DNA from 2 places in the Streptomyces monticola genome. Region 1 is predicted to be linked to the other one. Evidence: riboswitches for the same ligand, from Rfam matches in the RefSeq annotation. Region 1 holds a riboswitch; the other holds the start of a gene.
What was found. Region 1 has a riboswitch for thiamine pyrophosphate ahead of thiO (glycine oxidase ThiO). Riboswitches for the same ligand answer to the same signal wherever they lie in the genome.

Region 1 (14,668 bases):
GACGTGCACCTGCCGTCAGCGGTACGGGCCCGCCGTCGGGCCTTCGCGGCCTCGGCGCTTTCCCGCCGTCAGCTCCTCGCCGCAGCTCCTCGCCGCCGCCAGCTCCCCGCCGACTTCAGGCCCTCGCCCCCGTCAGGTCTTCGCCGACTTCAGCGGGACCGCCGGGTCCGCCACCCGCTCGGGGTCGAGCCGCGTCGCGGACTCGATCAGCCGCCGTCCCTGCGCGAGGTCCCGCGGCCGCCCCACCGCGAGCAGCGCCACCAGTGCGCCGTCCCGGAGCCAGCACACCGACCAGGCGGGGGTGGCCGGGTCGCCGCGCCAGATCACGGTGTCCGCGGCCGAGTGGTGGCCGGCGTACTGCACGAAGCGCCCGAACTGCTCGGACCAGAAGTAGGGCACGGGGTCGTACGCCGTCGGCTCCTCGCCGATGATGTTGGCCGCCACCGCGCGGGGCCCCTGCAGGGCGTTGTCCCAGTGGTGGACGAGAAGGCGCTGCCCATAGCGCTCCGAGGGGAAGGAGGCGCAGTCGCCGACCGCGTAGACGTCGGGCGCAGAGGTGCGCAGGCTCCGGTCCGCGACGACAGCGCCGTCCGGGCCCGTCTCGATGCCCGAGCCGTCGAGCCAGCGCGTCGCGGGGCGGGCGCCGATACCGACCACGACGGCGCCCGCGGGCAGCCGGGTGCCGTCGTCGAGCACCACGGCACCGGGTTCGATCCGCTGCACGCGCGCGTGGGTACGGAGTTCCGCCCCCGAGTCCGCGTACCACTGCGCCATGGGTGCGGCGACCTCGGCGGGCAGTGCCCCGGCGAGAGGCCGACCCGCGGCCTCCACGACGGTGACCGCACAGCCCGCCTCGCGCGCGGCGGTGGCGAACTCGGCGCCGATCCAGCCGGCCCCGACGACCACGATGTCGTGCTGTTCGGCGAGCACGGGCCGCAGGCGTTCCGCGTCGTCCAGGGTGCGCAGCAGGTGCACGCCGGGGACCCCTTCGGCACCCGGCAGGTGCAGGGGTTCGGCGCCGGTGGCGAGCACCAGGACGTCGTAGCCGACCGGCCCCCGCGCGATGTCGAGTTCATGCGCTTCCGGGCGCAGCCCCGTGACCTCTTCGCCCAGGCGCAGGTGTACGCCGAGCTGCTCGAAGTCGACGTCGAACGCGGACCCTTCGGCCTTGCCGAGCAGCACGGCCTTGGACAGCGGCGGCCTGTCGTAGGGCTGGTGCGGTTCGGCGCCGATGAGGGTGACCGCGCCCGTGAAGCCCTGCTCCCGCAGCGCCACGGCGGTCTGCACCCCGGCCATTCCCGCGCCGACGATGACGACGCGCTGCTCTTGCTGCCTCTGCTCGCTCACCCGGTCACCATAAGCACGTGACGATCTGTCAGGTACTGGTCCTGGTGAAGATCGCGTAGTGATGTGCTGCACAGTGCCGTCGGCGTCCGGCACGTGAGCGCGGTCCGTACGCCGGACAGGGCACCCCGGCGGCTCCCTTCAAGTGATCAGGGGCCAAGGGCTAGGGTGGCCGACGTAGACCACTCGCGGGAGCCCGGAAGCACCGGGCTGAGAGGGAGGCTCAGCGCCTCCGACCGTACGAACCTGATCCGGGTCATGCCGGCGAAGGGAGGGGCTGGAAGCCCATGCATCCACGCACACCACCGAGGTCCGACGCGGGCGCACCGGTCGTCGCGAGCACACCGGACATCGCGAGCACACCGGACGTCGCGGGCGCACCGGACGTACTCGTGCTCGGCGGCGGCATCATCGGCCTGGTCACGGCCTGGCGGGCGGCGCAGCGCGGCCTGTCCACCGCGGTCGTCGACCCCGAGCCGGGCGGCGGCGCCGCGCAGGTCGCCGCGGGCATGCTCGCCGCCGTCACCGAACTGCACTACGGCGAGCAGGGCCTGCTCGCCCTCAACCTCGCCTCCGCGCGGCGTTATCCGGAGTTCGCCGCTGAGCTCGAAGAGGCGACCGGCCAGGAACTCGGCTACCGCGCGTGCGGCACCCTGGCCGTCGCCCTGGACGCCGACGACCGCGCCCACCTTCGTGAACTGCACGCCCTGCAAAGCCAGTCGGGGCTCGCGTCCGAGTGGCTGTCCGGGCGCGAGTGCCGCCGCCTGGAGCCGATGCTCGCCCCCGGCGTACGCGGCGGCCTGCGCGTCGACGGCGACCACCAGGTCGACCCGCGGCGCCTGGCCAGGGCCCTGGTGACGGCGTGCGAGCGGGCCGGCGTGGTCTTCCACCGGACCTGGGCCGACCGCCTCAGGGTGGCGCGTGACCGGGCCCGCGGCGCCGTGCTGCGCGACGGCACCGAGCTCAGCGCCGGGCAGGTCGTTCTGGCCGCCGGCAGCCTCAGCGGCGAGCTCGCCGGGGTCCCCGCCGACGTCATACCGCCGGTGCGCCCCGTCAAGGGCCAGGTCCTGCGCCTGACCGTGCCGAAGGCGTACGCGCCGTTCCTGAGCCGGACCGTGCGGGCCGTGGTCCGCGGCAGCCATGTGTACCTGGTGCCGCGCGAGAACGGCGAGCTGGTCGTCGGGGCCACCAGCGAGGAGCTCGGCTGGGACACCACGGTCACCGCGGGCGGCGTCTACGAGCTGCTGCGGGACGCCCATGAGCTGGTGCCCGGGATCACCGAACTTCCGCTCACCGAGACCCGGGCGGGTCTGCGCCCCGGCTCCCCCGACAACGCCCCCCTGCTCGGGCCGACCAGGCTGCCGGGCCTGCATCTGGCCACCGGCCACTACCGCAACGGCGTGCTGCTCACCCCGATCACCGGCGACGCGATGGCGCACGCCCTGACCAGCGGTGAACTCCCGGAGGACGCCCGCCCGTTCACGCCGAAGCGCTTCAGCGTCCTCGAGGAGCAGCCCGTATGAGCACCGCAGCCACCGCTTCCGTGTCCCTGTCCGTCAACGGCGAGCCCCGCTCCCTCGCGGCCGGCACCACACTCGACGCTCTAGTGGCGGGTTTCAGTACCGCCCCCTCTGGAGTGGCCGCCGCCGTCAACGAAACCGTCGTCCCGCGCGGTGAGTGGCCGCGCACAGCGCTGCGTGACGGGGACCGTGTCGAGATCCTCACCGCCGTCCAAGGAGGCTGACCCCATGGCAGACGACCCTCTGGTCATCGGCGGTACGTCCTACTCGTCCCGCCTGATCATGGGCACCGGAGGCGCACCCAGCCTCGATGTCCTGGAGCGCTCCCTTGCCACGTCCGGCACCGAGCTCACCACGGTCGCGATGCGCCGGCTCGACCCGGGTGTGAAGGGCTCGGTGCTCTCCGTCCTGAGCAAGCTCGGCATCGAGGTGCTGCCCAACACCGCGGGCTGCTTCACCGCGGGCGAGGCCGTACTGACCGCCCGCCTCGCGCGCGAAGCGCTGGGTACCGACCTGATCAAGGTGGAGGTCATCGCCGACGAGCGCACCCTCCTGCCCGATCCGATCGAGACCCTGGAGGCCGCCGAGACGCTGGTCGACGACGGTTTCACGGTCCTTCCGTACACCAATGACGACCCGGTGCTCGCGCGGAAGCTGGAGGACGCGGGCTGTGCGGCGATCATGCCGCTCGGCTCCCCCATCGGCTCGGGCCTCGGCATCCGCAATCCGCACAACTTCCAGCTGATCGTGGAGCACGCGCGCGTGCCGGTGATTCTGGACGCGGGTGCGGGCACGGCGTCCGATGTGTCGCTCGCCATGGAGCTGGGGTGCTCGGCGGTGATGCTGGCCTCGGCGGTGACGCGGGCGCAGGAGCCGGTGCTCATGGCGGAGGCGATGCGGCACGCGGTCGAGGCGGGCCGTCTCGCCCACCGGGCGGGACGCATCCCGCGCCGGCACTTCGCGGAGGCGTCCTCGCCCACCGAGGGCATGGCACGGCTCGACCCGGAGCGCCCGGCCTTCTGACCGGGCGGCCGGGCGGTTGGGCGGCCGGGCGGTTGGGCGGGACCACAACCAACGAGCAGCCGCACGCCCGCCCCGCACCGGCCACAAGAACCCATACCGACCGGCGGAACCCGGGGTCACAGCTCTGCTGCAGTCCGGCCCCGGATTCCCCCGGACGGTAAGGGCTGTCCGTGGTCGCTCGTAGACTCTCCGCGTGGACACGACCCTTCAGGACCCGCTCGTCGGGCAGGTGCTCGACGGCCGCTATCGCATCGACGCACGCGTAGCGGTCGGCGGGATGGCCACGGTCTACCGGGCCGTGGACACCCGCCTCGACCGCGTGCTCGCGCTCAAGGTGATGCACCCGACGCTGGCGGCGGACGTCTCGTTCGTGGAGCGCTTCATCCGCGAGGCCAAGTCGGTCGCCCGCCTCTCGCACCCCAATGTGGTCGGGGTCTACGACCAGGGTGCCGACGGCGCGTATGTCTATCTCGCGATGGAGTACGTCGCGGGGTGCACCCTGCGCGACGTTCTGAGAGAGCGCGGGGCGCTGCAGCCGCGGGCCGCACTCGACATCCTGGAGCCGGTCCTGGCCGCGCTCGGCGCCGCCCACCGCGCGGGATTCGTGCACCGCGACATGAAGCCGGAGAACGTCCTCATAGGGGACGACGGCCGGGTCAAGGTCGCCGACTTCGGTCTCGTACGCGCGGTGGACACCGTCACCAACACCACGGGCGCCGTCCTCGGCACCGTCTCCTACCTGGCGCCCGAGCAGATCGAGCACGGCACGGCGGACCCCCGGGTCGACGTGTACGCGTGCGGTGTCGTCCTGTACGAGATGCTGACCGGCGCCAAGCCGCACACCGGCGAGTCCCCCGCGCAGGTCCTCTACCGCCATCTGCACGAGGACGTACCGCCGCCGTCGGCCCTGGTCCCCGGCCTGCCCGTGGACCTCGACGAGCTGACCGCCGCCGCCACCGCCCGCACCCCCGAGGTGCGCCCGCACGACGCGGTGGCGCTGCTGTCCCAGACCCGCCAGGCCCGTGCCGCCCTGACCGACGAGCAGCTGGACGCCGTACCACCGGGAGCCAGGGCCCAGGAACACGACAACGGCAACGACCGCACCAGCGTCATACCGCGGGCGTCGGGCAGCGTGCCGCACCCGCTCCCCGCCGAGCAGCTGGAGCTGCCCGGGACCGCCGCCGCGGACGAGCAGCAGCTCAACCGCACCAGCCGTCTGGAGATGCCGCCGCAGGCGCCCACGCAGTCATCCGTCGGGGGCCCGGGGAACCGGCGCCGGCCGAGCCGAGGCGTGCTGGCGCTGATCGTCGCGCTGCTCACCCTCTGTGTGGGCGTGGGCGTCTGGTACATCAACTCCGGCCAGTTCACCCAGGTACCACCGCTGCTCACCAAGACGGAGGCGGAGGCCCGCAAGTCACTGTCCGACGCCGGCCTCGACGTACGCGACGTCAAGCGGGAGTACAGCACCTCCGACAAGCGCGGCACCGTCATGGGCAGCACCCCGAAGTCGGGCAGCCGCATCCGGGACAACGGCAAGGTGAGGCTCATCATCTCGCTCGGCCCGCGCATCGTCGCCGTACCCGACCTGAAGAACACCCCGCTGGAGAAGGCCAAGAACGACCTGCGCGAGCGCAGTCTCGAACCGGGCATGGTGACAAGGCAGTTCAGCGAAGAGGTGCCGAAGAACTCGGTGATCAGCACTGAGCCGCCGGTCGGCAGCAAGCTCAAGCCCGGCTCGGCGATAGCGCTCACGGTCAGCAAGGGCAGCCCGGTGGAACTCCCGGACGTGGTCGGCGATTCGGTCGACGACGCCCGCTCCGAGCTCCAGGAGGCGGGTCTGCAGGTCGAGATCGCACCCGAGCGGGTCTTCTCCGAGGAGGACAAGGGCACCGTCGCCGTGCAGCGGCCGGGCGAGGGCGCCCAGCTGGCCGAGGGCGACAAGGTCACGCTGACGGTCTCCAAGGGCCAGGACATGGTCGAAGTCCCGGACGTCGAGGGCCTCAAGACGGCCGAGGCCAAGGAGAAGCTGCAGGCCAAGGGGTTCAAGGTCAGTGTGCAGAAGTGGTTCCTCGGCGACACGGTCTGGGACCAGTCGGTGAGCGGCGGCGACGAGGCCCCCAGGGGCAGCGAGATCACGATCCGGGTGCGCTGACCCTCCGCCCGGCGTCGGGCGACGGCCACGGGCCACGGACACCGGCCACGGTCCACCGGCAACAGATACCGGCCACGGGTACGGACGAGGCGGGCGGACCGCCGTCCGGGCCGCGTCCGGCGCATGAAACCCTGGACGGGTGAGCAGCAAGAGAACCCGCAACCCCGTCGGCGGCCATGTCCCCGTGGCCGGCGGTCTGGCCTCCGTCGGTCTGTCCTACGCACGTGAGATGGGCGCCGAGACCGTCCAGGTCTTCGTCGCCAACCCGCGCGGCTGGGCCACGCCCGTCGGCAACCCGAAGCAGGACGAGGCGTTCCGCGCGGCCTGCGCCGACGAGGGCATCCCGGCGTACATCCACGCCCCGTATCTGATCAACTTCGGCTCCCACACCGAGGCGACCGTGGAGAAGTCGGTCGTCTCGCTGCGCCACTCGCTGCGCCGGGGCCGGGAGATCGGCGCGCTCGGCGTGGTGGTGCACACCGGGTCCGCGACCGGCGGCCGGGACCGGTCGGTCGCCCTGAAGCAGGTACGCGAGTACATGCTGCCGCTGCTCGAAGAGCTGACGCACGAGGACGACCCGTATCTGCTCCTGGAGTCGACAGCCGGGCAGGGCTCCTCGCTCTGCTCGCGCACCTGGGACTTCGGCCCGTACTTCGAGGCCCTGGACGCCCACCCCAAGCTGGGTGTCTGCCTGGACACCTGCCATATCTTCGCGGCGGGCCACGATCTGGGCGGGCCCGGCGGCATGAAGCAGACGCTCGATCTGCTCGTGGACACCGTCGGCGAGGGCCGGCTCAAGCTGATCCATGCCAATGACTCGAAGGATGTGGTGGGCGCCCACAAGGACCGGCACGCCAACATCGGCGCCGGCCATATCGGCGAGGCCCCCTTCGGCGAGCTCTTCACCCACCCCGCGACCGAGGGCGTCCCCCTGGTGATCGAGACACCGGGCGGCAAGGAGGGCCACGCCGCGGATGTGGCCCGGCTGCAGAGGCTCAGGGACACCGGGTCCCTCTGAGGGACCTCCAGGGGACCTTCAGGAGACTTCAGCGAGTTCACAGAGAGGGAACGGGGTCGCGCAGAGCGCTTGAGGAATACCCCCTGGGGGTATACGGTTCTTGTCATCGGCAGGAGCCGTTACCGGACTTTGGGGGTCACTCATGGAGCACGGCACGCACACCGGGCACGGACAGCACACCGAGCACGGGAACCACGAGCACCACCAGCATCACGGCCACGAAGGCCATGAGAACCACCAAGAACACGCAGGCCACTCGAACCACACAGACCACAAGGAACACGCAGGCCACGGCCACCACCACAATCACGGAGGCGGCGGCAAGGTCAGCTGGCGCATGGCGGCACAGGCCACGCTGCACTGCCTCACCGGGTGCGCCATCGGCGAGGTCCTGGGCATGGTGATCGGCACGGCCCTCGGCTGGGGAAACGTCCAGACGATGGCGCTCGCGATCCTGCTCGCGTTCTTCTTCGGCTACGCCCTGACGCTGCGCGGCATCCTCAAGGCAGGCGTCGACTTCAAGACCGCGTTCCGGGTCGCCCTGGCCGCCGACACCCTGTCGATCGCCGTGATGGAGCTGATCGACAACGGCGTGATCGCGCTGTGGCCCGGCGGCATGGACGCACATCTCTCGGACCCGAAGTTCTGGTGGATCCTTGCGATCGCACTCTTCGCCGCCTTCCTGATCACCACCCCGGTCAACAAGTGGATGATCGGCCGCGGCAAGGGCCACGCGGTGGTGCACCAGTACCACTGACACCGGCCCGCGGGACGGGCGTCACGACCATGGCCCGGAGGCTGCTACAGCTCCGGGCCGTCGCCCGGCTCCTCCTGGTAGGAATAGCGCTGCTCACGCCAGGGGTCGCCGATGTTGTGATAGCCGCGCTCCTCCCAGAAGCCACGGCGGTCGGCGGTCATGTACTCGATGCCGCGGACCCACTTGGGGCCCTTCCAGGCGTACAGATGAGGCACCACGAGCCGTAGCGGGAAGCCGTGTTCGGCGGTGAGCGGTTCGGCGTCCCGGTGCGTCGCGAAGATCGCCTTCTCGGAGGCGAAGTCGTCGAGCCGCAGATTCGAGCTGAAGCCGTACTCGGCCCAGACCATCACGTGCGTGACATCGTCCGCGGGCGGCGCGAGCTCGAGGAGGGTGCGGGCGAGCACCCCGCCCCATTCGGCGCCGAGCATCGAGAATTTGGTGACGCAGTGCAGATCGGCGACGACCGTGGCGTAGGGAAGTGCCGCGAACTCCTCGTGCGTCCAGCAGTGCTTGTCGCCGTCGGCGGTGGCGCCGAAAACCCTGAACTCCCAGCGTTCCGGGCGGAACTTGGGGACCGGGCCGTAATGGGTGACGGGCCAGCCCCGCTGCAGCCGCTGTCCCGGAGGAAGCTCCGACTGCTCCATTTCGCGGCTTTCCGGCTGACCCATGCCTCCATGATGACAGCCCGCGACGTGTGGACGTGACCAGGTCTGCACCGATTCGGGCAACTCCTACTAAGCGTGCACTTACTGGACGCTCTTCTGGCACCGGTGCAAGGATGCGCGCACCTGCCCCCGATACATACTTGGAAGGAGCCTCTGCGATGCAGGGCGACCCCGAGGTCATCGAATTCCTCAATGAGCAGCTGACCGCCGAGCTCACGGCGATCAACCAGTACTTCCTGCACGCGAAGATGCAGGAGAACTTCGGCTGGCCCAAGCTCGCCAAGTACACGCGGTCCGAGTCGATCGACGAGATGAAGCACGCGGAAGTGCTCACCGACCGCATCCTCTTCCTCGAAGGGCTGCCCAACTACCAGCGCCTGTTCCATGTACGGGTCGGGCAGACGGTCACCGAGATGTTCCAGGCCGACCGGCAGATCGAGGTCGAGGCGATCGACCGGCTCAAGCGCGGGGTGGAGGTCATGCGCGCCAAGGGCGACATCACCTCGGCCAATATCTTCGAGTCGATCCTCGAGGACGAAGAGCACCACATCGACTATCTCGACACCCAGCTCGAGCTGATCGAGAAGCTCGGTGAGCCGCTCTACATCGCCCAGCTGATCGAGCAGCCGGAAAGTTAGACCGGGCAGTCAGGCCAGCAGTCGGACCGCGCCGTTCAGGCGGCTTCGCCCAGGTCGGCTTCGTTCAGCTCTGCGAGTTCCGCCGCCGACGCGAGGGCGGGCTCACCCTGGTCGATCAGCTCACGGCGGGGGCAGGAGCCCCGGCCGAGCAGGGCCTGGATACGGCGTACGCACGAGCCGCAGTCGGTGCCGGCCTTGCAGGCGGACGCTATCTGGCGGGGGGTGCAGGCACCGTCCGCCGCGTGCTTCTTGACCTGCTCTTCGGTGACTCCGAAGCAGTTGCAGACGAACACGCGGCTCACCTCCCCGGTGGATTCGCTGTCGGGATCGATAGATGGCGCCGTCCCGATTAATCGGTGAGGCTAACCTAACCTTACCCGCCGAGGTGCGCACACAAAAGAAGCGTGGGGCGCGGATCAGATGTGATCCGCGCCCCACGCTGCTGTGTCAAAAGGGACAGAATTACTGGTCCCGGTACATCTCCGCCACCAGGAACGCCAGGTCGAGCGACTGGCTGCGGTTGAGGCGCGGGTCGCAGGCCGTCTCGTAGCGCTGGTGCAGATCGTCGACGAAGATCTCGTCGCCGCCGCCCACGCACTCGGTGACATCGTCACCGGTGAGCTCGACGTGGATACCGCCCGGGTGCGTGCCGAGCGCCTTGTGCACCTCGAAGAAGCCCTTGACCTCGTCGAGCACATCGTCGAAGCGCCGGGTCTTGTGGCCCGACGCGGCCTCGTAGGTGTTGCCGTGCATCGGGTCGGTGATCCAGGCGACCTGGGCGCCGGACGCGGTGACCTTCTCGACCAGGGTCGGCAGCTTGTCGCGGATCTTGTCCGCGCCCATCCGCACGATGAAGGTCAGCCGGCCGGGCTCACGGTCCGGGTCGAGGCGCTCGATGTACTGCAGCGCCTCCTCCGGGGTGGTCGTCGGGCCCAGCTTGATGCCGATCGGGTTGCGGATCTGCGAGGCGAACTCGATGTGCGCGTGGTCGAGCTGACGGGTGCGCTCACCGATCCAGACCATGTGGCCCGAGACGTCGTACAGATTGCCGGTGCGCGAGTCGGTGCGGGTCAGCGCCGTCTCGTAGTCGAGAAGCAGCGCCTCGTGGGAGGCGTAGAACTCGACGGTCCGGAACTCGGCCGGGTCCGTGCCGCAGGCGCGCATGAACTTCAGCGCGTTGTCGATCTCGCGGGCGAGCTGTTCGTAGCGCTGGCCCGACGGGGACGACTTCACGAAGTCCTGGTTCCAGGCGTGCACCTGGTGCAGGTCGGCGTAACCACCGGTGGTGAAGGCGCGCACCAGGTTCAGCGTCGAGGCGGAGGCCTGGTACATCCGCTTCAGGCGCTCGGGGTCCGGGATCCGGGCCTCTTCGGTGAACTCGAAGCCGTTCACGGAGTCGCCGCGATAGGTCGGCAGCGTGACGCCGTCACGGGTCTCGGTGGGCTTGGAGCGCGGCTTGGAGTACTGGCCCGCGATCCGGCCGACCTTCACGACCGGCACCGAGGCGGCGTACGTGAGCACGGCGCCCATCTGGAGCAGGGTCTTGAGCTTGTTGCGGATGTGGTCGGCCGATACGCCGTCGAAGGCCTCGGCGCAGTCGCCGCCCTGGAGCAGGAACGCCTCTCCCTTGGCGACGGACGCAAGGCGGGCGCGCAGCTGGTCGCACTCGCCTGCGAAGACGAGCGGCGGATACGACTCGAGGTCCGCGATCACATCGCGCAGAGCCTCGGCATCGGGGTACTCGGGCTGCTGCGCCGCGGGCAGGTCTCGCCAGGTGTTGCCACCGTCAGCGGTGGTCTTAGCGTTCACGGTCACCTCGACAACATTACGGGGTCATGCCGACTGCCCATCCCCCGGCCCACTACGTGAGACGGCCGTCCCGGCGTCCCTGGCGCGCTCCCCGGCGCTCGGTGCGGCCAGTGCCAGGCGGCGGTGGGTGCGGCGCAGCATGGTGCGGGCCATGAAGGGATGCGCCCTGCGGACCACGCCCCAATAAGGGCGGCTGCGCAGGGTCGCGGCCGCCACGGCGGTGCTGAGTGTGAGGTATCGCTCGTCGACGAGGATCGAGGCGCGGGCGGTCAGGCCCGCCGTGTTCACGTCCAGGAGCAGCTCCCCGTCCTCGCGGGCGAGCACGGGAAAGGCGTCGCGCAGGATCCCGGTCCAGGCCGCCGGGTCGCGCGGCAGGCCCGGCTGCAGCTCCATGCGGTACGCGTCCGTGTAGCCGGGGCGGTCGACGGCCGCGCGCAGCAGCCGGGCCCGCTCCGGGACGGCGACCGTCTCCGGTCTGGCCCACAGCAGGCGGCGGAGCAGCCGCACCCGGGCCGACCGGCGCACCGGCCTGGCGGGGCCGCCGGTCGTCACACGCTCGATGTTGTCGAACAGCTCCTCGATGATCGTGTCGTGCACGGGCCGCACGACAAGCAGCCATGTGAGACGGCCGCCGGCCCCGAACTCCCTCTCCAGGACGTGCCGGACACGGCACCGGTCCGCGCCCAGCGGCTCGACCGTCAGTTCGTGGAAGCCGTCCCAGGGCGGGGCGCCGTCGAAGCGGACGCGGCGGCCTTCGCCAACCGCGCGGCACTGATCGAGGCGGCCCTCGACCGCTGGGCCGAGGTGCGCACGGAAGGCACCATCGCCGAGGTCGAGGCGGAGCCCGACCCCGAGGCCCGGATCCGGCGGCTCCTGACGGTGGCCTTCGCGTCCGCCGCGTCCGACCCCCTGGAGGTCTCGCTGCTCGCCACCGCCGGCCACCCCCCAGGTCGCGGCGGCCCTGCGGCGCGTGACCGGGCGCCGGGTGGCCTATCTGGCCCGGCTCTTCGCCGCGGCCGGCTTCCCCGACGAGGAGGCGCACCGGCGCGGACTGCTCGCGTACACCGTCTGCTTGGGGCACAGTCAGCTCGCGCACGCGGTGCCGTCGGCGCTGCCCGATGAGGCGGAGCGCGGCCACTATCCGGACAGAACGCTGGACGCACTCCTCATGCGCTAGGGTCACGGCATGTTCGCGCACACGACCCGTAACTGGTGGTGGACCGCTCACCCGGCGGCCCACTGACTGCGCGTACACCGATTCGCGAAGGCCGCCCGAGGGGCGGCCTTCAGTGTTTTCCGGGCCGTTCCCTCCTCTCGCCAGGAAGGAACCTCCGATGCCCGCACAGTCCGCGAAGCCCGCACAGCAGTTGATCCGTCGGCTCCTCGACTCCGACACCCCCTTCGCCCTGCTCCGCCGCCGTACGCCCGGTCATGACGAGAACACCGTCGAGGTGCTGCTCGGACCGGTGCAGGAGGCCGAGCGGCTCCGCGATATCCCGGACCGGGAGCTTCCGGTCCTGGCCCTCGTACCGTTCCGGCAGATCAGGGAGCGGGGCTTCGACGTCCGCGACGACGGCACCCCGCTGTCGGTCCTGGCCGCCGATGAGGTCTGCACACTGCCCCTCGACGAGGTCATGGAAGCGCTGCCCGCGCATCAAGTGGCCGTCCAGGACGGGGCTTTCGACATCGACGACGAGGCGTACGCGGACATCGTCGAGCGGGTGATCCGGGACGAGATCGGGCAGGGCGAGGGCGCCAACTTCGTGATCCGGCGGAACTTCGAGGGCACGGTCCCGGGGTTCTCACGGGCGGACGCGCTCGCCCTGTTCCGCCGGCTGCTCGCGGGTGAGCGGGGCGCGTACTGGACGTATGTCGTGCACACCGGGGAGCGCACACTCGTCGGGGCCAGTCCTGAAGTGCATGTGCGCATGAACGGCGGGACGGTCGTGATGAACCCGATCAGCGGGACCTACCGCTACCCCGCCGAAGGCCCCACGCCCGAGCACCTCCTCGACTTCCTCGCGGACGGCAAGGAGATCTCCGAGCTCTCCATGGTGGTCGACGAGGAGCTCAAGATGATGTGCACCGTCGGTGACATGGGCGGTGTCGTGGTCGGCCCGCGCCTGAAGGAGATGTCCCATCTCGCCCACACCGAGTACGAGTTGCGCGGCAAGTCTTCCCTCGATGTGCGCGAGGTCCTGAAGGAGACCATGTTCGCGGCGACGGTCACCGGCTCCCCCGTGCAGAACGCCTGCCGGGTCATCGAGCGGTACGAGCCGGGCGGGCGCGGCTACTACGCGGGCGCCCTCGCCCTCATCGGCCCGGCCGCCGGTGACGGTGGCCGGGAAGGAGCCGTCGGCGCCCGGACCCTGGACTCGCCGATCCTGATCCGTACCGCCGACATCGACGCCGCAGGCCGGCTGCGGGTATCGGTCGGCGCGACCCTGGTGCGCGACTCGGACCCGGTGAGCGAGGTCGCCGAGACCCATGCCAAGGCCGCCGGGGTGCTGGCCGCCCTGGGGGTGCGTCCGGGACGGCCGCGCGGGCAGGACGTACGGCCGAAGCTGGCGGACGATCCGCGGGTGCGTGAGGCGCTGGACTCGCGGCGCGCCTCGCTTGCGCCGTTCTGGCTGCGGATGCAGGAGCGGTCACAGACGCTGTCCGGGCACGCCCTGGTGATCGACGGCGAGGACACCTTCACGGCGATGCTCGCGCATCTGCTGCGGTCATCGGGCCTGGAGGTGAGCGTGCGGCGCTACGACGAGCCGGGGCTGCGGGAAGCGGCCCTGCGCCACGAGGGCCCGATCGTCCTCGGCCCCGGCCCCGGCGACCCGTCGGACACCGCCGACCCCAAGATGCGGACGCTGCGCTCGCTCGCCGCCGCCCTCGTACGCGAGCACCGGCACGGCCTGCTCGGAGTCTGTCTGGGGCATGAACTCCTCGCCGTCGAGCTGGGGTTGGAGACCGTACGGAAGCAGATTCCGTACCAGGGCGCACAGACCCGGATCGAGCTGTTCGGGCGGCCCGAGGTGGTGGGCTTCTACAACAGCTTCGTGGCGCACTGCGACGACGAGGCGGAGGCGGAGCTCGCGGCGCACTCGGTGGAGGTCTCCCGCGACGCGGCGACGGGCGAAGTGCATGCGCTGCGCGGGCCCGGGTTCGCGGGGGTGCAGTTCCACCCGGAGTCGGTGCTCACGCTGCGCGGCACCCGGATCGTCGCGGAACTCCTGGGTCAGCTGACCTTGGGCTCCGCGGGGACGAGGACGTTCTCGCTGCGGCGGCCCTCCGTGTAGTCCTGGACGTTCTTGACGGTCGTCTCGATGATCTGGCCCACCGCGTCCACCGTGTAGTACGCCTGGTGGGAGGTGACCAGGACGTTCGGGAAGGTCATCAGGCGGGCCAGGGTGTCGTCCTGGACGCCCTGGATCGACTTGTCGAGGAAGAAGAGCCCGGCCTCGGCCTCGTAGACATCGAGGCCGACGCCGGCGAATCTGCCCCGGCGGAGCTCGCCGACCAGGGCCTCCGTGTCGATCAGGGCGCCCCGGCTGGAGTTCACCAGGATCGCCTCGTCCTTCATGACCGCAAGCGCCTCGGCGTTGATGATGTGCTTCGTCTCGGGGAACAGCGGGACGTGCAGGCTGACCAGGTCGGATTCGGCGAAGAGCTGGTCCTTCTCGACGTACTTCATGCCGAGCTCCACGCACGCGGGGTTCTGCGCCACGTCCCAGCCGAGCAGGTTCAT
Region 2 (14,668 bases), on a different contig from region 1:
GGCGGCGATCAGCAGCGCGCGCCGTACGAGCGGCAGATCGACCTCGCGCCACACCCGCCAGGGTGAGGCGCCGAGCACGGCGGCGGCCTCACGCAGCCGGCTGTCCACGGCGCGCAGCACCGGCAGCATGGTGCGGACGACGAACGGCACCCCGACCAGGGCCTGGGCGAGCGGCACCAGGATCCATGAGGAACGCAGGTCGAGCGGCGGCTTGTCGAGGGTGATCAGGAACCCGAAGCCGACGGTGACCGCGGAGACGCCGAGGGGCAGCATCAGCAGCGCGTCGAAGCCGCGCACAAGACGTCCGGCCCGCCGGGTGAGAGCGGCCGCGGCGAGTGCGCCGATGACGAGGGCGATGGCAGTGGCGGCGAGCGCGTACTGCAGGGAGTTTCCGATGGCCTCGATCGGCGGTACGAGGAAGGCGCCGCCGTCGGCGGAGGTCAGCGCCCGGAAGTAGCCGAGGCCGTAGCCGCCGGCGGTGTGCAGGGAGCGCTCGACGAGCACGCCGAGCGGCACGAGCACGAGCAGGACGACGGTGAGCAGCACCCCGCCCAGGAGCGCCCATTGGCCGGTGCCGCGCGGACGGCGCGCGGTGTGCGCGGCGTCGACGAGCTTCAGGGCGCTCTCTCGGCGGCGCACGGTCCAGGCGTGCACGGCGAGGATCGCGCCGACGGCGGCGAACTGCACCAGGGTGAGGACGGCCGCGGTGTCCAGGGCGAGGAGCTGGGCGGTCTGCCGGTAGATCTCCACTTCGAGGGTGGAGTAGGCGGGCCCGCCGAGGATCTGCACGATGCCGAAGGAGGTGAAGGTGAACAGGAACACCATCAGCGCGGCCGCCGCGACGGCGGGTCCGAGCGCGGGCAGGGTCACCTTGCGCCAGGCGGTGAGCCGGGATGCGCCGAGCATCCGGGCGGCCTCTTCCTGACGCGGGTCGAGCTGGGACCACAGGCCGCCGACGGTGCGCACGACCACGGCGTAGTTGAAGAAGACATGGGCGAGCAGGATCGCCCACACCGTGGTGTCCAGGCGCACCCCCCATGTCTCGTCGAGGACGCCGCCGCGTCCGAGGAGCGCCAGGAAGGCGGTGCCGACGACGACGGTGGGCAGCACGAACGGCACGGTCACCACGGCCCGCAGCAGCTGCTTGCCGGGGAACTCGAAGCGCGCGAAGACATATGCGCCGGGCAGTGCGATCAGCAGGGTGAGCCCGGTGGAGGCGAGGGCCTGCCAGGTGGTGAACCACAGGACGTCCAGGATCCCGGGTTCGGTGAGGACGTCGGCGAGGCGCCCCCACTGCCAGACGCCGTCCGCCTTCAGGCCGCGCGCGACGATCGACGCGACGGGGTAGGCGAAGAACAGCGCGAAGAACGCGACGGGCACGGTCATCAGACCGAGCCGCACCGCGCTGCCGCGCAGGTCCCGCGCGGGAGCCGTCGCCGCCCGCGCGGTGGCCTCCGCTTCCCTTGGCGGGACTTCTACTTCAGGACCAGGGACTGCCACGTCTTGACCCAGTCCTCACGGTGGTCCGCGATCTTCTTGGGGTCGACGGTGTACGGCTTGTCGGCGGTGACGCCGAACTTCGTGAACAGCTCGGGCAGTTCGGCGTCCTTGGCGACCGGCTTGACGAACATGTTGAGCGGCATGTCGTCCTGGAACTTCTTGGAGATCAGGAAGTCGATCAGGGCCTTGCCGCCCTTCTCGTTCTTTGCGCCGTCGAGCAGTCCGGCGAACTCGGTCTGCTGGAAGCAGGTGCCGGTGGCGACGCCGGTGGGCGCCTCCTTGGGCTGCGGCTTGGCGTAGAGGACCTCGACGGGCGGGCTGGAGGCGTAGGAGACGACCAGCGGCCGGTCGCCCTTGGCCTTCTTGCCGCCGGCGGAGCCGGAGAACTCCTCGTTGTAGGCCTGCTCCCAGCCGTCGACGGCCTTGACGCCGTTGGCCTTCAGCTTCTTCCAGTAGTCCTGCCAGCCCTCGTCGCCGTACTTCGCGGCGGTGGCGAGGAGGAAGCCGAGCCCGGGTGAGGATGTCGCGGCGTTCTCCGTGACCAACAGGTTCTTGTACTCGGGCTTGATCAGGTCGTCGAGGGTCTTCGGCGGCGCGAGCTTCTTGTCCGCGAAGTACTTCTTGTCGTAGTTGACGCAGATGTCGCCGGTGTCGACGGGCGTGACCCGGTGCTTGCCCGCGTCGAGCTGCACGTCCTCGGGGACCCGGTCGAGCCCCTTGGCCTCGTACGCCGTGAACAGGTTGTTGTCGAGGGCCCGCGACAGGAGCGTGTTGTCGACGCCGAAGAGGACATCCCCCTGCGGGTTGCCCTTGGAGAGCACGGCCTTGTTGACGATCTCGCCCGCGTCACCGCTCTTGAGCACGTCGACCTTGTAACCGGACTGCTTCTCGAAGTCCTTGAGGACCTTCGGCGACACATTGAAGGACTCGTGGGTGACGAGCGTGACGGTCTTGGAGTCCCCGCCGGAGGACGACGATCCCGAGCCGCTGCCGCAGGCGGCGAGGACGAGGACGCCGAGGGCTCCGCAGAGCGCGGCCGTGCAGGCACGCCGAATGGTGCTGTTCATGACTGGTGCTGACTCCCTACGCCGGTATGACCCGGATCAGGTCCGAGGGTCTGCGGCGGTGCCGCACTCTCAGCGCCCTGGTGGCGCTCCCCTGTCGGAATTCATTTGTACGAATGCACGGTACTGCACAGGTGACCGGCACCCCGCATCACGGGGTGCCCCTTCAGGTCGTCACCGCTCGGACGCGGCGAGCTGCCCGCAGGCCCCGTCGATCTCCTGACCACGGGTATCCCGGATGGTCACCGGCACACCGTGGGCGGCGATGGCATCGACGAACGCCTTCTCGTCCTCGGGCCGCGACGCGGTCCACTTCGAGCCAGGCGTCGGGTTCAGCGGAATGAGGTTCACATGGACGCGCTTGCCCTTGAGAAGCCGCCCGAGCCGGTCACCGCGCCACGCCTGGTCGTTGATGTCACGGATCAGCGCGTACTCGATGGAGATACGGCGGCCGGACTTCTCCGCGTACTCCCACGCGGCGTCGAGGACCTCCCGCACCTTCCATCGCGTATTGACGGGTACGAGGGTGTCGCGCAGCTCGTCGTCGGGCGCGTGCAGCGACACGGCGAGACGGCACTTGAAGCCCTCGTCGGCGAGGCGCAGCATCGCGGGCACCAGGCCCACGGTGGAGACGGTGATACCGCGCTGCGAAAGGCCCAGGCCGTCGGGCTCCGGGTCGGTGAGGCGGCGGATGGCACCGACGACGCGGTTGTAGTTGGCGAGTGGCTCGCCCATGCCCATGAACACGATGTTGGAAAGGCGCGCGGGCCCGCCCGGCACTTCGCCGTCGCGCAGTGCGCGCATCCCGTCCACGATCTGGTGGACGATCTCCGCGGTCGACAGATTGCGGTCGAGGCCGGCCTGCCCGGTGGCGCAGAACGGGCAGTTCATCCCGCATCCGGCCTGCGAGGAGATACACATGGTGACCCGGTCCGGGTAGCGCATGAGCACCGACTCGACGAGCGTGCCGTCGTGCAGCTTCCACAGCGTCTTACGGGTGGTGTCGTCGTCACAGCTGATGTGCCGTACGACCGACATCAGATCGGGCAGGAGCGCTTCCTGCAGCTTGGCGCGCGAACCGGCGGGGATGTCGGTCCACTGCTCCGGGTCGTGCGCGTACCGCGCGAAGTAGTGCTGCGAGAGCTGCTTGGCACGGAACGGCTTCTCGCCGGTCTCGGCCACCGCTTCCTTGCGCTCGGCGGGCGTGAGGTCGGCGAGATGCCGCGGCGGCTTCTTGGCTCCGCGGGGCGCGACGAAAGTGAGTTCTCCGGGCTTGGGCATAACCCATCCAGTGTCGCAGACATCCGAAGACGGGCCCGCCGCCCTGTGGACAACAGACCCGTCACCGTAAGAAAACGCAGGTCAGCCGGAGCCGACAAACACCACCAGGAGCAGCCATACCACCGGTGCCGTGGGCAGCAGCGAGTCCAGGCGGTCCATGATCCCGCCGTGGCCCGGAAGCAGCGTGCCCATGTCCTTGATGCCCAGGTCCCGCTTGATCATCGACTCGCCGAGATCGCCGAGCGTCGCGCTCGCCGCCACCGCGAGACCGAGCAGCAGCCCCTGCCACCAGGAGCCACCGTCGATCAGGAACTGCATGCACAGCGCGCCCGCCACCATCGCGAAGGACACCGCGCCGAGCAGTCCCTCACGGGTCTTGCCGGGGCTGATCCGCGGCGCCAGCTTGTGCTTGCCGAAGCGCCAGCCGACCGCGTACGCACCGGTGTCGCTGACGACCGTCAGGAGCAGGAAGGTGAGGACCCGCTGCGCCCCGTCGCCCGCGGTCAGCATCAGCGCCACGAACGTCGCGAGGAACGGGACGTAGAACGCGGCGAACACACCCGCCGTGACGTCCTTCAGATAGCCCTCGGGCGGTTCGGTCATCCGCCACACGAGGACCGCGAGCGCGGTCAGCGCCATCGCCACCCAGGCGCCCTCGGCGCCGCGCACATAGCCGGCGACGACCATCGCGGCACCGCCCACCGCGAGCGGAACCAGCGGCGCCCTGATGCCCTTGCGCTCCTGCAGGCGCGAGGTCAGCTCCCACAGGCCGACCACCACGGCGACCGCTATGACGCCGATGAAGACCGCCTTGACGATGAACAACGACGCGATGATCACCGCGCCGAGTCCCACACCGACCCCTATGGCCGCCCGCAGATCACGGCCCGCGCGCTTCTTCTGAGGCGGCTGCGGGGCCGGCTGCGGGGCCTGAGGTGTCGGGCTTGCCATGGGCTCCTGCAACATCTCATCGCGGAACAAGGGGCCGCTCAGCCGAGCGGCCCCCGCCTCGCGGTCGTCGCGGTCTGCAGCGTCTCCACCTGTGTCAGGCACCTCGGGCACGATGGGCATGGGGCGAGTCTGCTGCGCATCGGCCTCATCGTAGGCAGGACCCGCCGGGGGGCGCCCCTGGACAGGGCCCATCTCGGGCGGTCCCCAGTAGCCGGCCTGCGGCGGAGCCCCCCAGGAAGAGTCGTTCATCAGACCTCGAGGAGCTCGGCTTCCTTGTGCTTGAGCAGCTCGTCCACCTGCGCGACGTACTTCGCGGTGGTGTCGTCGAGCTCCTTCTCGGCGCGACGGCCCTCGTCCTCGCCGACGTCGCCGTCCTTGATGGCCTTGTCGATGGTCTCCTTAGCCTTACGGCGTACGGAGCGGATCGAGATCTTGGAGTCCTCGGCCTTGGTCTTGGCGACCTTGATGTAGTCCCGGCGGCGCTCCTCGGTGAGCTCCGGGAACGTCACTCGGATGATGCTGCCGTCATTGCTCGGGTTGACGCCCAGGTCGGAGTCACGGATCGCCTGCTCGATATTGCGCAGCGCGCTCTTGTCGAACGGGGTCACCACGGCCATCCGCGGCTCGGGCACCGAGAACGAGGCCAGCTGGTTGATCGGCGTCAGCGCGCCGTAGTAGTCGGCCACGATCTTGTTGAACATCGCCGGGTGCGCACGCCCCGTGCGGATCGCGGCGAAGTCCTCCTTGGCGACCACGACGGCCTTCTCCATCTTCTCCTCGGCCTCGAGGAGGGTCTCTTCGATCACCACTTGCTCCTGCGTGTCTTGAGTGGGCTGGGGGCGCCCGCACATCCCGGAGGGAACTGCTCGGCGCCGGCTGCGTCGCGTCTCTTCCTGCACGGTGTCCGACCGGCAGGACATTGTCCATCCCCCGGGCCTGCCCCGGGAGATGCGGGTCAGGCCCGGGTGCCCTGGTCGCTCACGAGAGTGCCGATCTTCTCACCCTTGACCGCGCGGGCGATATTGCCCTCCGCGAGCAACTCGAAGACCAGAATGGGCAGCTTGTTGTCCCGGCACAGCGTGATCGCCGTCATGTCGGCGACCTTGAGGTCACGGGTGATGACCTCGCCGTACTCCAGCGCGTCGAACTTCACCGCGTCGGGGTTCTTCTTCGGGTCGGAGTCATAGACGCCGTCCACGCCGTTCTTGCCCATCAGCATCGCCTCGGCGTCGATCTCCAGGGCGCGCTGCGCGGCGGTGGTGTCGGTGGAGAAGTACGGCATGCCCATACCGGCGCCGAAGATGACGACGCGGCCCTTCTCCAGATGGCGCACGGCGCGCAGGGGAATGTACGGCTCGGCGACCTGGCCCATGGTGATGGCGGTCTGCACGCGGCTGTCGATGCCTTCCTTCTCCAGGAAGTCCTGCAGGGCAAGGCAGTTCATGACCGTGCCGAGCATGCCCATGTAGTCGGAGCGGGCCCGGTCCATGCCGCGCTGCTGCAGCTCCGCGCCGCGGAAGAAGTTGCCGCCGCCGATGACAACGGCGATCTGCCAGCCGTCCCGCACCACGGCGGAGATCTCGCGGGCGATGGCATGCACCACATCGGGGTCGACGCCGAGGCCTCCGCCGCCGGCGAAAGCCTCGCCGGAGAGCTTCAGCAGAAAACGGCCGGGCGTTTTCCCGTCGTCGCTGTGGTCGGCCTTGGTCATGAAGATCTCCTAGTGGTGCACATACAAGAAGGCCATTGCCGGGGGTACTTACGTCCCTCTGCGGCAATGGCCTCCTCGTCAAAACTGCGGTCGCCCGGCGTCCGCGGCGTTACGCGGACTCATCCGGTACCCGGACGGCTGCTGTCGACCCTAGCGGGGTCTTGAGTCGATCGCGGTACGGACTCAGATGCCGACCTTGATGCGCGAGAAGCGCTTCAGGGTGACACCGGCCTCCTTGAGGACCTGCTCGACGGACTTCTTGTTGTCCAGCGCGTAGGGCTGGCCAAGAAGGGTGGCGTCCTTGAAGAACGCGTTGACGCGACCCTCGACGATCTTCGGGAGCGCGGCCTCGGGCTTGCCCTCGGCGCGGGTGGTCTCCTCGGCGACGCGACGCTCGGACTCCACGACCTCGGCCGGGACGTCCTCGCGGGTCAGGTACTTCGGGGCGAACGCGGCGATGTGCTGCGCGATGCCCTTGGCGACCTCGGCGTTGGCCTGGTCCAGCTCGACCAGAACACCGATCTGCGGCGGCAGGTCGGGCATGGTGCGGTGCATGTACGCGGAGACGTAGGCGCCGGAGAACTGCGCGAAACGGTCCAGGACGATCTTCTCGCCGAGGTTGGCGTTGGCCTCGTCGACGTACGCCTGCACGGTCTTGCCGGCCTCGATCTCGGAGGCGAGCAGCGCCTCGAGGTCGGCCGGGGAGGTGGCGGCGATGTGCGCGGCAAGGGCGTTGGCGACGGCCTGGAACTTGTCACCCTTGGCGACGAAGTCCGTCTCGCACTTCAGCTCGACGATGACACCGGAGGTGTTGTCGTCGGCGATCAGCGAGACCACGGCGCCGTTCTCGGCAGAACGGCCCTCGCGCTTGGCGACGCCCTTCTGGCCCTTGATGCGGAGCGCCTCGACGGCCTTGTCGACGTTGCCCTCGGCCTCGTCGAGCGCCTTCTTGCAGTCCATCATGCCGGCGCCGGTGAGCTCCCGGAGCTTCTTGACGTCGGCGGCGGTGTAGTTCGCCATGATTCAGTGAATCTTTCTGAAGTCTGTGACGGCCGCCTGGACTCCGCCTGGGCGATGGGCGGCCGGAGATCTACGGTGACGGGTGAACGGCGGGGGCTTTGCGGCCCCCGCCGTCAACTACCGAACCTGAGACCCTGCGAAGGGGTCCGGACGGGTCAGGCCTGCTCGGCGGCCGGAGCCTCAGCGGCAGGGGCCTCGGCGGCGGGCGCCTCAGCGGCCGGAGCCTCGGCGGCGGCCTCGGCCGGCTTCTCGTCCTCGGCGGGCTTGTCGGCCTCGGCCTTCTCGGCCTCCGCCTTCTTCTCGCCCTCGAGCAGGTCGCGCTCCCACTCGGCGAGCGGCTCGCCGGCGGCCTTCTCGCCCTTGCCCTCACCGGCGCCACCGGAGCGGGCGATGAGGCCCTCGGCGACAGCGTCGGCGATCACACGGGTGAGCAGGGTGACGGAGCGGATCGCGTCGTCGTTGCCCGGGATCTTGTAGTCGACCTCGTCGGGGTCACAGTTGGTGTCGAGGATGGCGACGACCGGGATGTTGAGCTTCCGGGCCTCGCCGACCGCGATGTGCTCCTTCTTGGTGTCCACGATCCAGACGGCGCTGGGCACCTTCTGCATCTCGCGGATACCACCGAGGGTCTTCTCCAGCTTGGCCTTCTCGCGCGAGAGCACGAGAAGCTCCTTCTTGGTGAGACCCGACGCGGCGACGTCCTCGAAGTCGATCTGCTCAAGCTCCTTGAGGCGCTGCAGACGCTTGTAGACGGTCGAGAAGTTGGTGAGCATGCCGCCCAGCCAGCGCTGGTTCACGTAGGGCATGCCGACGCGGGTGGCCTGCTCGGCGATGGCCTCCTGCGCCTGCTTCTTCGTGCCGACGAACATGACCGTGCCGCCGTGGGCGACGGTCTCCTTGACGAACTCGTAGGCGCGGTCGATGTACGACAGCGACTGGAGAAGGTCGATGATGTAAATGCCGTTGCGCTCCGTGAAGATGAAACGCTTCATCTTCGGGTTCCAACGACGGGTCTGGTGACCGAAGTGGACGCCGCTTTCCAGCAGCTCCCGCATCGTGACGACGGCCATGGCCGTACTCCTTGGTGTTCTCGGTTATGTCCTGACACCCCAGCGCGCGCCGTGCCACGTGACATCCGTCCGAAGACGTCCGTACGGGACCGAGGGGCGCTGACACCTACCGGCTCTTCAGCCAGGTGTCGGGGCGTGCGAAGTCGACCCGGTGACCCGGATCGCCACAAGAAGTGTACGGGACCCGCGAGGCACCGGGTGACGCCGCTATCCACAACCGGCCAGTACTCCACAGATCCAGACCATGATCCCCGCCCCAAAGCCCCGCCCGGAAGACTTCCCCCATGCCCCAACCCTCACGCCCCACCACATACGCCCTGGCCACGGCCCTGCTCCTGGCCGCCGCCACCACACCGGCAAACAGCAGCCACGCCCCGCAGATCAACGCACGCGACAAAATCCCGCCCCCGCGCGAAGCCCCCCACACACCAGCCGGCGACCGCACCTGGCCCGTCGGCCCCGAACCCCCCGGCAGACCCCGCATCCTGCACGCCTGGCGACCCCCCGCGACCGCCTACGGCCCCGGCCACCGCGGCGTGGACCTCGCCGCACCCCCGGGCAGCCCCGTACGCGCAGCCGCACCAGGACGCGTCACCTTCGCCGGCCGGGTCGCGGGCCGAGGCGTGATCTCCGTCGACCACACCGGCACCGGCACCACACCCCTGCGCACCACCTACGAACCAGTACGGGCCACGGTCGAGAAGGGCACCCGAGTCACCACCGGCGACCCTCTCGGCACCCTGGAAGACGGCCCCTTCCACTGCACACAGCCCTGCCTCCACTGGGGCCTGCGCAGAGCAAAGACCTACCTGAACCCCCTCACCCTGCTACCCCCCTGGCTCCTGCGCCGCGGCCCATCCCGGCTCCTGCCGGTATTCGGGGTGCCTGAGATGGGGTGAGGGAGGGAGAGGGCGGGGTGGAGGAGGGGGCGGGAGGGGGGTGGGGGGGGAGGGAGGGGGTGGGGCCCCAGAAGGCGAAATGGAAAGCCTGGTCAGAAGTGCGGCGCGGCCCCCAGAAGTGCAGCGTGGCCCCAGCCCCTCAGCCCCGTACTCCCCGCAGTGCCATGCGGACCGCGGCGTCCGTGATCGCTCCGGGGTCCTCTGCGGCTCCCAGTTCGATCCGGCGCACGGCCGCGTCCACGACTCCCTGCAGCAGCATGGCCGCCATGCGTGGCTGCTGATGTCCGAGCGCTTCGAGGGCTTCGACGATCATGGCGACGAGGCCGCCGTGCGCGGCGCGGATCTTCTCGCGGGCGCCGGCGTCGAGCTCACTGGAGGAGATGGCGACCACGGCGCGGTGACGCCGGTCGCCGACGAGGGCGAGCTGGGAGCGGACGTACGCCTCGACCTTGCCCTCGGGTTCCTGGGCCTGCTCCATCGCCGTCTCGACCTCGGCCGCCCAGACCGGGAAGTCGACCTCGCAGAGCTCTTCCACGACGGCGGCGCGGGAGCGGAAGTACTCGTAGACGGAGGATCTGGCGAGGCCTGTGCGCTCGGCGAGGGCGGGGAAGGTCAGCGCTTCCGTACCGCCTTCGGACAGGAGGGAGCGCGCGGCGTCCAGCAGGGCGCCGCGCTGCATCGACCGGTGCTCGGCCACTGAGGCCGCTCGAATCCTTGGCACGGTTCCACTTTACGGAGCCGACGCCTGTCACGGGAGTCGGCTCGGGCACCAAGGGGAACCGGTTGGGCTGAGCTGTGCTGGTCAGGGGGCGCAGGAGCGGCCGGGGTGGCTTCGAGGGAGCGTCTCGGGCGGGGTGCGCGGATCGGCTGGGGCGCTGGGCGCTGCCCGCCGTGGTGCTGTGCCGTGCGCTGCCGGGGCATGGGGTCCGGCCTTGCCGTGGCAGGACCGATTCAGCGTCCGAAGCCTGCCAGCTTCGCTCTGAGTTGCAGTACGGACTTGGTGTGGATCTGGCTGACGCGGCTCTCGGTGACGCCGAGTACATTGCCGATCTCGGCGAGTGTGAGCCCTTCGTAGTAGTAGAGGGTCACTACGGTCTTCTCGCGTTCCGGAAGTGTGTTGATGGCCCGGGCGAGCAGTCTGCGCAGCTCACGGTCCTCGGCGATCTCCACGGGGTTCTCGGCGGCGGTGTCCTCAAGGGTGTCCATGAGGCTGAGGCGGTCGCCGCTTTCGCCGCCGACGTGCAGGAGTTCTTCGAGGGCGACGACGTTGGCGAGGGACAACTGGCTGAAGACCGCGTGGAGTTCCTCGATGGCGATGCCCATCTCCGCGGCCACTTCGGTCTCGGAGGGGGTGCGCCTGAGCTGGGCTTCGAGGGTGGCGTAGGCGCGCTCGACGTTGCGTGCCTTCTGCCGGACGGAGCGGGGGATCCAGTCGAGGGCGCGCAGTTCGTCGATCATCGCGCCGCGGATGCGGGTGATCGCGTAGGTCTCGAATTTGATCTCGCGCTGGATGTCGAACTTCTCGATGGCGTCGATGAGTCCGAACACTCCCGAGGAGACGAAGTCCGCCTGTTCCACGTTGGGCGGCAGACCCACGCTGACTCGGCCCGCGACGTATTTCACCAGCGGCGAGTAGTGCAGGATCAGCTGTTCGCGCAGCCGTCCGTCGCCCGTCGCCTTGTACGACCGCCACAGCTCGTCGAGCGACGAGGGTGCGGGCGGCCGCGCACCGTCACGGGCGGCGGGAGTAACCGCCGCCGCCCGGTCGGACCCGGAGGTGTGCTGGGGCATTCGTCGCCTTGAGCCGTTCTGCCGTGAACCGAGATTGCTTGTCGAAGTCGGAAGCCTTGTGAGCGTAGCGTGACTGGAGTGTCGCAGTGTGCGAAGAGTATGGGATCGCGGGTGCGCGGATACGTTCAGTTGCTCGGTGGTTCCCTCCTTTTCGGGTATCGCGGCGGACTTGTGGTGAGGGCCGCGACGCAGAATCTGCCAAGGTCATCGGGGATCGTCCGGAGAGCGCAATGCTCGTTGTCAGGCCTCTTTCGGTGAGTGAAAGTCGGATATGAACGCCTGGCGTGTCAACTGCCAGCCGTCGCCGTGTCGTTCGACGAAGCCGAGGGACTGGAGTTCGTAAAGGCCGGCGACGGTGTCGTCCTCGGTTGCCGCCGCGCCGCGGGCGATGTCGTCCACGCGGGCGGTGGTGCGCGCCGGGAGTGCGGCGAGCACGCGTGCGGTGCGCGGCGCCAAAAGGTCGCGCGGCACGACGGGGCCGCGCCGCTCCGGGGCGAGCTGGCCCATTTCTCCGACGAGTTCGATGACTTCGGCGGCGTCGGTGACGAGGACACCTTCGCCGCGCAGGAGTTGATGCACACCTGCGGAGCGTGCGCTGGTGGCGGGCCCCGGTACTCCCATTGTGTGCCGCCGGAGCCGCTGTGCGCTGCGGGCCGTCACCAGTGCTCCGCTGCGGAGTGCGGCTTCGACGACGACGGTGCCGCGGGTGAGGGCGGCGATGACGCGGTTGCGTTGGATGAAGCGGTAGGCGGTGGGGTGGGCTCCGGGTGGCAACTCGCCGATGAGCAGGCCTTGTTCGGCGATTCGGTCGAGGAGCTCTGCGTGTCCGCGCGGGTAGGGTGTGTCGACTCCGCTGGCGAGGATCGCGGCGGTGGCTCCGCCGGCCCCCAGTGCTCCGCGGTGTGCGGCGCCGTCGATGCCGTAGGCGCCGCCGGAGATGACGACCCAGCCGTGTTCGGCCAGGCCTGTGGCGAGCTGGGCGGCCATGTGGGCGCCGTAGTCGGAGCAGGCGCGGGCGCCGACCACGGCGACGGAGCGGAGGGCCCATATCCGTGGGTCCGGGCGGCCTCGTACCCAGAGTCCGATGGGTTGGGCGTCGCCGAGGTCGGCCAGCTGGCCCGGCCACTGGGGGTCGCCTGGGCAGATGAACCGGGCTCCGGCGGCGTGGGCGGTCTCCAGGTCCGCCTCGGGTTGTGCGGCCGCGGCGCGATTGCGGAGCCCTGCGATGTGCCGGGTGGTGGCGCCGGTCAGGGGCGGGCCATCTTCGGTGAGGCGGCGCAGGAGGCCGGCGGCGCCGTGGGTGCGCAGCCAGCGGCCGCCGGTTTCGTCGCCTGGTTCGAGTACTCGGGTGAGGGCGACCCTGGCCAGCCGCTCCTCTTGTGGGTTCGGTGCCTGGCTGTGTGGGGTCATGGGCTGACCGCCATGGGGGCGCCGCGGGGGATGCCGGTGCGCAGTTGCAGTGCGAGGTTCACGTCGGGGGCTTCCGGGCGGTCGCGTCCGGCCAGGTCGGCGATGGTCCAGGCGATGCGCAGTACCCGGTCGAGGCCGCGTGCGGTGAGCAGGCCGCGCTCCAGGTCGTGTTCGGCTTCGTCGAGGGCGCCGGGGGTGGTGCGCCATCGGGTGCGCAGTGTGTGTCCCGGCACTTCGCTGTTGGTGGTCCAGGGGGTGTCTGTGAGGCGTGCCGTGGTGCGTTCTCTTGCCTGTCGTACGCGGTCGGCGACTTGGTCGGTGCTGTCGCCTCGCAGGGTGGCGCCGGTGAGGTCGGCGCGGGTGACGGGTTCGACTTCGACTTTGAGGTCGACGCGGTCGAGCAGGGGTCCGGAGAGCCGTGCTTGATAGCGGCGGATGGCGCCGGGTGTGCAGCTGCCGGTCTCGCCGAGGAGGGTGCAGCGGCCGCAGGGGCAGGGGTTGGCGGCGAGGATCATCTGGAAGCGTGCGGGCAGTTGCACGACTCCGGCGGCGCGGGCGACGACGACTTGCCCGGATTCGAGGGGCTGGCGCAGGGCGTCCAGGGCTTTGGCGCTGAATTCCGGGGCTTCGTCGAGGAAGAGGACGCCTCGGTGTGCGAGAGATACGGCGCCGGGGCGGGGCAGTCCTGGTCCGCCGCCGATGAGGGACTGCATGGTCGCGGAGTGGTGTGGGGCGCAGTAGGGCGAGGTTTCGACGAGGGGGCGGCCTGGGGGGAGCATGCCTGCGACGGAGTGGACGGCGGTCACTTCGAGGGACTGCTGTCTGGTGAGCGGCGGCATGATCGACGGGAGGCGTTCGGCGAGCATGGTCTTGCCGGCGCCTGGTGGTCCTTGCAGGAAGAGGTGGTGGCCGCCGGCTGCGGCCACTTCGAGTGCGGTGCGTGCGGCGGGTTGGCCGACGACGTCGCCGAGGTCGGCTCCGGTGTCTCCGCGTGCGGAGCTGATGGCGGCGAGTGCGCCGCCGAGGCCCATTCCTGGCGCCATGAGGCCGGAGAGGGTGGGGTCGGGGCGGCTGTCGTCGTCGGGTTCTTCTTCGGGTACGGCTTCGTCGGTGAGGACTGCGATGAGCTGGCGCAGGCTGCGCACGCCGAGGACGGAGACCCCGGGTACGAGTGCTGCTTCGGCGGCGGCTCGTTCGGGCACGACGACCTGGTCGTATCCGGCGTCTGCGGCGGCGAGGACGGCGGGGAGGACGCCGCGCACCGGCAGGACGCGGCCGTCGAGGCCGAGTTCGCCGATCATCACGACGTCGGCGAGGACGCGTGGGTCGATGCGCTCGGCCGCGCCGAGGACGGCGCAGGCCACGGCGAGGTCGAAGCCGCTGCCGCCTTTGGGGACGGAGGCGGGGCTGAGGCCTACGGTGAGCTTCTTCTGTGGCCAGTCGGCGCCGGAGTTGACGACGGCGGCGCGGACGCGGTCGCGGCTTTCGGTGAGGCTCTTGTCGGGGAGGCCGACGAGGGTGAAGGCGGCGACGCCGGGTTCGAGGTCGGCCTGGACCTCGACGACGACGCCTTCGACGCCGACCAGGGCGACGGAGCAGGTGCGGGCGAAGGCCATCAGGCCACCCCCCGGGCGTGCTCGACGACGGGTGCGCCGCGTGGGGGCAGGGTGATCCCGATCAGGTCGATGCGGACGCCGCCGGGTGGTGCTCCGCCGTGTTTGTGCAGCCAGCGCTCGGCCATGGTGCGCAGCCGGTCTGCTTTGGCCGGGGTGAGGGCGGCCATGGGGTGCTGGAAGGCTGCGGCCGAGCGGGCGGGGCCGTCGGCGGGACGGGGTTCTGCCGGGGCTCCTCTGCGGGTTTTGACTTCGCAGATGACGAGGGTGTCCCCGTCGAGGGCGACGATGTCGATCTCGCCGCCGTGGCCGGAGCGCCAGTTGCGCGCCAGGATGGCCAGGCCTGCCTCGGTGAGGC

Region 2: another riboswitch for thiamine pyrophosphate. It lies ahead of ACFQVC_RS31630 (thiamine ABC transporter substrate-binding protein); the one in region 1 lies ahead of thiO (glycine oxidase ThiO).

The regions. Positions count from the first base shown of each region.
Region 1 is NZ_JBHTCF010000019.1:97,259-111,926, reverse strand. It holds gene ACFQVC_RS33560 (NAD(P)/FAD-dependent oxidoreductase) at 133-1,347, opposite strand; TPP riboswitch at 1,523-1,634, shown strand; gene thiO (glycine oxidase ThiO) at 1,632-2,867, shown strand; gene thiS (sulfur carrier protein ThiS) at 2,864-3,088, shown strand; gene ACFQVC_RS33545 (thiazole synthase) at 3,093-3,887, shown strand; gene pknB (Stk1 family PASTA domain-containing Ser/Thr kinase) at 4,081-6,039, shown strand; gene ACFQVC_RS33535 (deoxyribonuclease IV) at 6,179-7,057, shown strand; gene ACFQVC_RS33530 (DUF4396 domain-containing protein) at 7,200-7,814, shown strand; gene ACFQVC_RS33525 (sulfite oxidase-like oxidoreductase) at 7,859-8,482, opposite strand; gene bfr (bacterioferritin) at 8,638-9,117, shown strand; gene ACFQVC_RS33515 ((2Fe-2S)-binding protein) at 9,153-9,419, opposite strand; gene ACFQVC_RS33510 (class II 3-deoxy-7-phosphoheptulonate synthase) at 9,580-10,932, opposite strand; gene ACFQVC_RS33505 (DUF2867 domain-containing protein) at 10,951-11,868, opposite strand; gene ACFQVC_RS33500 (hypothetical protein) at 11,897-12,103, shown strand; gene ACFQVC_RS33495 (trp operon leader peptide) at 12,113-12,169, shown strand; gene ACFQVC_RS33490 (anthranilate synthase family protein) at 12,261-14,219, shown strand; gene ACFQVC_RS33485 (2-hydroxyacid dehydrogenase) at 14,159-14,668, opposite strand, start outside.
Region 2 is NZ_JBHTCF010000017.1:125,573-140,240, forward strand. It holds gene ACFQVC_RS31625 (ABC transporter permease) at 1-1,401, opposite strand, end outside; gene ACFQVC_RS31630 (thiamine ABC transporter substrate-binding protein) at 1,476-2,567, opposite strand; TPP riboswitch at 2,564-2,670, opposite strand; gene rlmN (dual-specificity RNA methyltransferase RlmN) at 2,739-3,845, opposite strand; gene ACFQVC_RS31640 (phosphatidate cytidylyltransferase) at 3,927-5,045, opposite strand; gene frr (ribosome recycling factor) at 5,045-5,602, opposite strand; gene pyrH (UMP kinase) at 5,752-6,507, opposite strand; gene tsf (translation elongation factor Ts) at 6,691-7,527, opposite strand; gene rpsB (30S ribosomal protein S2) at 7,683-8,597, opposite strand; gene ACFQVC_RS31665 (murein hydrolase activator EnvC family protein) at 8,882-9,496, shown strand; gene ACFQVC_RS31670 (TetR/AcrR family transcriptional regulator) at 9,636-10,193, opposite strand; gene whiG (RNA polymerase sigma factor WhiG) at 10,448-11,287, opposite strand; gene dprA (DNA-processing protein DprA) at 11,528-12,697, opposite strand; gene ACFQVC_RS31685 (YifB family Mg chelatase-like AAA ATPase) at 12,694-14,313, opposite strand; gene ACFQVC_RS31690 (YraN family protein) at 14,313-14,668, opposite strand, start outside.